DNA from 3 places in the Psychrobacillus psychrodurans genome. Region 2 is predicted to be linked to each of the others. Evidence: predicted binding sites of a transcription regulator. Region 2 holds the regulator's gene; each other region holds the start of a gene.

Region 1 (2,281 bases), 440 kb from region 2:
CATGTGAAAGAATGCCGCGTGATGTACCATAAATACGTTTAAGGATTTGACTTGGCACAGCATAATTTCTTTACTATGTCATTCCCTTTTACGGGCTGACTCTTTCCTTTTACTTTTTATGCCCACCAAGTAATCCTGCACGTGTTCTTGCAGTTCCTGCTTCTGTGTAAGATACTGCACGTAAAATTGCAGTAGATCCGTATTTACTACGTAAGGCATCCATAGTTTTCCCAAGCTTTCGTTCTTTCCATTTATTTTCTTCAAACAAACTTAATTGCATCGAATACTCTGGTTCTAAATTGGTAATCGAGATGGATAATTTCCGAACAGGACGGCGATCGTAAAATTCATCAAAGATTTGTTCACATACTTTATAAATGGTCAATGTAGCATTTGTAGGTTCATCGATAGAACGAGAACGATTGAAACCTCCGCCAAATTCGTCTTGGCTGTACCCAACGGATAGATGTATCGTTCTACCAACCATCTCTGCTTCACGTGCACGCCTAGCAACATCCTCACACATTTCTAAAACGACTGCCATAACTTCTTTTTTACTACGATAATCCCGAAATAATATTTGACCCTTTCCATAACTAATTTGTCCTTCTGCTAGAGGTGCTCCAAGCTCAGATATATCTACTCCCCACGCATGAAAATAAAGTTGGTTTCCCATCACACCAAACTTCTCCTCGAGTAGAGATAATGGAGTATTTGCTAATTGCCCAACCTTAAAAATCCCCATATTATTTAGAGTCTTTTGGAGACGAGAACCAATCCCCCACATTTCACTTAAGGGAGTTACTGGCCACAATTTTTCCTGAACGTCATCATACGTCCATTTAGCAAAACCAGTTTTTTTCGCTTCTAGATCTAGGGCTAACTTAGCCATAAGCATATTAGGTCCCATTCCAACCGCACAAGGTAATTGAAATTGAGCATACAGTTCATCTTGAATACGTTTTATTGTGTTTTCAACGGGTCCCCAAAGCTTTTCTGTTCCTCCAAGATCTACGAAACACTCGTCAACACTGTATACATGAATTGATTCGTGAGGGACAAATTGGTGTAAATAGCGTGTAATTTCCATCGATACTCGAACGAAAAACTCCATTTTAGGTTCGATAAGATGTATCGAAGGATGATCTGGTATTTCAAACAAACGAGTTCCAGTCTTTACACCAAACTGTTTTTTCATAGGTGGAGATGCAGCAAGCACAATACTTCCTTTTTGCTGCAAATTTCCGATGACCGCAATCGGGGTATTCGTAACATCCAGACCTGCGTCTGCTGCTGCACAACTTGCAAAAAAACTTCGTATATCAATGCATATAATTTGCCGATTTTTTAGTCCCTCATACATATTATTTACTCCCTTCTAGGAATGTACGTTCTCTATAGTATATTACGAACACAAGTTCTTATTCAATGGTAAATAATAGTGTATGAAAAAACGCTCTTATCGTAGGAATGCTTTTAATTATTCGAGATTAATGACAAATTCGAGACCGGTAAGGTTCTCTTTTAAATGACTCGTATACTCAGTAAAAATTAAACTTAATCCGGTTAAATCATCTGGAAGTGCTGGAGATACAATAAATTTGTGTGTAAAATGACCTTCCGATCCTCTTTTTCCAGTAGTACGACAATCAAAATTATCATTGATGTATAGATATAAAGCACCTTCAGAACGACTCCGACGCATTTCCTCCAGAGGATCGGAAATGTTCGGGGCATCCCAATCTATAGTAAGGTATATTACACTTGCATTGTGAAACTGCCGAATGAATGTAATTGCATATAAACGTTCATCCTTTTCAATCGCTTTCATAACTGGCAGATGTCTTCTGAAATTATTTGGTTCAACCTGTGGCCGAAAGATTTCCTCATTTCTCAATAATCCAAATAACGAGTTTAACAAATCCTCATAAACTCCATACTTTTCCGCCCAATTGGAGATCGATTCAATTGGTGGAACACCTGGATTGTTGTTTGAAAGCTCTTTACGTTGTTTTAAAAGTTCACATAATTGGTCATCGAGCGGCAAAAGCTTTTGGTCATAATAGTCAGATTGATTCACTTCTCTATTTTTCATATAAGTCTTCCTTTCCTATTTCTTCCGGTTTAACTCATTGATTTGTTCAACGGCATCATCCATATTTTCGACTCAATTACTTCGATGGAAAGATTAAATGATTTCACGGCTCAATGGCTTCGTCCAGATTTCCGATAATGAGAATTATTATGAGAAAGTCCGATTTTATTTGCAATTAGAATTGCT
Region 2 (2,281 bases):
GATAACACCCTTGTCCTGTAAAGTATATATTGAGGTATTTGTTTTTTGAAGAAGATGCAGAACTGCCATTCTTCCATTTCCTCTACCAATTCGGGTTTCATCTTGAACAAATATCGCTTTAATTTCATTTTCTTTTATATAATCCAGTAAATCTAATAAGCCTTCACGTTCAATATCATATCCACTATGTTGATCTATAAATACTTTCTCTACTTCATAATTGTGTAGCGTTGCAAATTCTAATAGCTCTTCCTCCTGCCTTTGTAAAGATGTCTCTTGAGACTCTTTTTCAGTACTCACTCGACAATATATAACTGATTTCATTTAGGATCGCCCGCTATCTCCGTTTCATGATTGAAATGGTAACTTTTTTCCTCCACTGGGATTTTAAGCATCTCCCCAGCTTTAATATGTCCATCTTGTAAATTATTCATAGCTATAACCTTATTAATCCATACTTTTTTATCTTCCTTCACGCCATACTCATTTGCTAACTCCCATAAAGAATCGCCTTGCTCTATATTAATATGAAGACTCTCATCAGTTGAAAAAGAATTCGAGATTAATATAAACATTATAAAAGCAATACTACACGCTACAAATATTGTTAGAAAATAGTTTTCTTTAATCCAAGTCATAAATAATACCTCCAATAGAATGTGTGTTCGTAATGTATATTTCAATAATAATGCGAACACTTGTTTTTGTCAACAACAATTAGAACCTATGTTTGCATTAAAGTTCTTCGCCTGTTATACTATTAATAAGATAGAAAAGGATAGAGATTAATTACTCTAAAAGAGGTGAGCATATGAAAAAAGCATCTAAGAGACAGGAAGACATTCTAGCTTTTATAAAAGAAGAAGTTCGTAAAAAAGGATATCCACCATCTGTTCGAGAAATAGGAGAAGCTGTGGGCTTAGCCTCTAGCTCAACTGTACATGGACATTTAGCGAGACTGGAAAGTAAAGGCTTAATAAGAAGAGACCCGACTAAACCACGTGCCATTGAGATTCTTGATGGATTAGGTAGTATTGCTGAAAAACAAAATGTTGTGCATGTCCCACTTGTAGGTAAAGTTACCGCTGGTGTTCCCATTACCGCAATTGAAAATATAGAAGAGTTCTTCCCGCTTCCAGAAACTTTTGGTACTGCCGATGATAATTTATTTATGTTGGAGATTATGGGTGATAGTATGATTGAAGCAGGTATATTGAATGGTGACTACGTCGTTGTAAAACAACAGCAATCAGCCAATAATGGAGATATTGTCGTTGCTATGACAGAGGAAGATGAAGCAACTGTTAAACGATTCTTTAAAGAGAAGTCTTACTTCCGTTTACAGCCTGAAAACTCTTCCATGGAACCTATCATCGTAAATTCAGTTAGTATACTCGGAAAAGTAGTTGGTGTTTACCGCAATATTCAATAGATTTAACGTACTTGACAATATACTTAAATATCAGTAAGATAACGAAGAGCCGATATCATATTTCAACGAAAAGTGGACATTTTCGTTGAAATCATCGAAAAACCCCTTTACCTTTATGGTTGAGGGGTTTTATTTTGTCCGAATTTCTTTTTTTGTTAACATATTCTGTTTTCCTCTTAATGTTTTTTATTTTTTCTTTAAAGCAACTAAAGTTCTTGGCCCAACTATTCCGTCAACTGCCAAGCCGTTTTTCTTTTGAAAATCTTTAATAGCTGCAATTGTTAAAGTTCCCTCGATCCCATCAACCATTAGTTTATAACCTACTGAATTTAAAAGCTTTTGTACATCGGTTATATCTGTTTCGCTTATATAATTTAAAGGATTCACTGCATTTGGCTGCCCCGCCTCGTAAGATGGTATGTGAATTTCAAAATGCAAATGTATTCCTGTACTATTTCCTGTTGTGCCCTTTATACCAATCTGTTGGCCTTGTTTTACATTTTGTCCAATCTTTACGGTAAATGATTTTAAATGAGCATACAAGGTTTCATATTTCTTACCGTTTAAAGTATGGACAATTGTTATTGTGTTCCATAGCCACCTATAATTTTTGCTCTCGTCACTACTCCACTTGCTGATGCCTTTATAACCGGACTTCCATCACTTCCGAAATCCACTCCTTTATGCTCTTTAACTATATTATTCCTTCGAATTTCCCCAAAATGCGATGTAATTCTTCCTTCGCATGGTCTGATAAACAATGTTTTCCCCCCCTTCTAATTTAAGTAGAGATTCAATATCCCCTTACTAGTAAATGCTAAAATAAATAGTAACAAATAGTCAATTGCC
Region 3 (2,281 bases), 1.4 Mb from region 2:
TTTTATTTGAACAGGAACAAATGAGTTTTAAGGTAGTCGATGAGCAAATCCCATACTATGTTATGAAAAAAGGGAAGCTTGTGCAAAAGGGCATAATATTAAAAGACGCAGTTTTAACTCGTACAAAAACTTCCTCAGTCTATCATTTAGTAGAAGTAGGTAAAGATGTCTTTTATATTCCTCTGGAGGGTACAATTCCTACTTTGAGTCCTTCTAATGATGCTATAAAAAAAGCGACATATCCGATGAAACTATATAATCGTGTGGAGGTACCTGTTTACAATACACAGTCTATCGAAATTGGGACACTAGCAGCCAATCAATCTGTGGATTTAATAGGAGTAGAGAAGAGTAGAGGAATTATCTATTTTCTAGGACAAGAGGCAAGAATAAATATGAATGATTTTGTCCACATGGATTTATTGCAACCGAAAAAAGTACTGAAGTATGAAGAAATGACATATCTACTTAATGTAATTGCAGCGTTATATCCTGAATTTACGAGGCTAGAGCAAATAGGTAAATCAGTAGAAGGTACTCCTCTGTATGCGATGAAAATTGGAAACGGAAAAAAGGAAGTACTGCTTGATGGTTCCTTACATGCTCGTGAGCATATGACGACAAATGTGGTAGCAGAAATGATTGATACATATAGTATTCATTACGAAAATAAATCTGTTTATGGTGGATATAATGTTCGTCAGGCTTTAGACCAAACTGCTATTTGGTTTATCCCTATGATGAACCCAGATGGTGTAAAACTTGTTCAATCAGGACCAACATCTATGAAGAATGGCGCACTTGCTACAAAAATTAATGGAAACTCTAATTTTAATAGATGGAAATCGAATATACGCGGGGTAGATTTAAACGATAACTTTGCCTCTGGTTGGGATAAGATCAAAGGTGGACATAAGCAACCAGCATATATGGCGTATAAAGGACCGAGTGCTTTTAGTGAACCGGAGTCAAAGGCGTTTCGAGATTTCGTCAAGAAACATAAGTTTAAAACGTATATTTCTTATCACTCTTCGGGACAAATAATGTACTGGTTTAACTATCAAAAGACAGCAGAATCTAAGCGCGATCAAGCGCTGGCAAAAACATTATCGAAACTTACCGGTTATAAAGTAATGCCGCCTCAATATTTGCCAGGCTCTGGAGCATCTGCTGATTGGTTTATCCAGGAAACGAAAATGCCTGGTATTACACTAGAAATTTCTCCATATATTGGAGAGCAACCTGTACCTCTATCGAAGTGGGATGCGATTTGGAGACAAAACCATAAGGTAGGATTATATTTAGCACAAGAAGCATCGAAAAGATAATAATGAAGTCGAAAGTCACTGGTATCAGTGGCTTTTTATTATATTAAAAAAACATATGTTCGTTTTAGTAGGAATCAAAAAAAGAGTATGTTAAACTGAAATTATTCAAAAAAATGGGAGGCTTATGTATGGAACAAACTTTTGACTTGCAAGCTCCGTATGAGCCAGCGGGAGATCAAATAGAAGCAATTAAAGAACTAGTAGAAGGGGTTAATGAAGGGAAAAGATATCAAACCTTACTAGGTGCGACAGGCACAGGTAAAACATATACTATTTCAAATGTAATTCAACAGATAAACAAACCGACATTAGTGATGGCACATAACAAAACACTAGCGGGTCAATTATATAATGAGTTTAAAGAGTTTTTTCCGAACAATGCGGTCGAGTACTTCGTTAGTTACTATGATTATTTTCAACCAGAAGCATATGTTCCATCAACCGATACATTTATAGAAAAAGATTCTAGTATTAACGAGGAGATAGATAAGCTCCGACATTCTGCTACTTCTTCTTTATTTGAAAGAAAAGATGTCATTATTATCGCATCAGTATCCTGTATTTACGGTTTAGGTAATCCTGAGGAATATAAAGAGATGGTCTTATCATTAAGAACCGGAATGGAAATAGATCGTAATCAGCTATTACGTAAACTCGTCGATATTCAATATGAACGAAACGATTTGAACTTCGTACGCGGAAAATTCCGTGTTCGTGGAGATGTAGTAGAAATTTTTCCGGCTTCACGTGATGAAAAGTGTCTTCGTGTGGAGTTCTTTGGAGATGAGATTGATCGTATTCGTGAAGTTAATGCGCTTACTGGAGAAATTTTAGGAGAACGTGACCACGTAGCTATATTCCCTGCGTCCCACTTCGTTACCCGTGAAGAAAAGATGAAGCTGGCCATAGCAAATATTGAAAAAGAACTAGAAGAACAGCTTGCGTATTTGAGG

Evidence for each region. Region 2 encodes LexA, which represses DNA repair genes until DNA is damaged. Its sites were predicted from a motif close to CGAACATATGTTCG; they were not measured.
Region 1: the regulator LexA is predicted to act here: its motif matches at 1,409-1,422, upstream of ACQCPR_RS09650 (DNA polymerase thumb domain-containing protein).
Region 3: the regulator LexA is predicted to act here: its motif matches at 1,377-1,390, upstream of uvrB (excinuclease ABC subunit UvrB).

The regions. Positions count from the first base shown of each region.
Region 1 is NZ_CP189791.1:2,032,929-2,035,209, forward strand. It holds gene ACQCPR_RS09650 (DNA polymerase thumb domain-containing protein) at 110-1,363, opposite strand; gene ACQCPR_RS09655 (hypothetical protein) at 1,481-2,095, opposite strand.
Region 2 is NZ_CP189791.1:1,591,101-1,593,381, reverse strand. It holds gene ACQCPR_RS07475 (YneB family resolvase-like protein) at 1-324, opposite strand, end outside; gene yneA (cell division suppressor protein YneA) at 321-638, opposite strand; gene lexA (transcriptional repressor LexA) at 812-1,432, shown strand; gene ACQCPR_RS07460 (peptidoglycan-binding protein) at 1,619-1,975, opposite strand; gene ACQCPR_RS07455 (M23 family metallopeptidase) at 2,014-2,193, opposite strand.
Region 3 is NZ_CP189791.1:2,953,600-2,955,880, reverse strand. It holds gene ACQCPR_RS14530 (M14 family zinc carboxypeptidase) at 1-1,328, shown strand, start outside; gene uvrB (excinuclease ABC subunit UvrB) at 1,457-2,281, shown strand, end outside.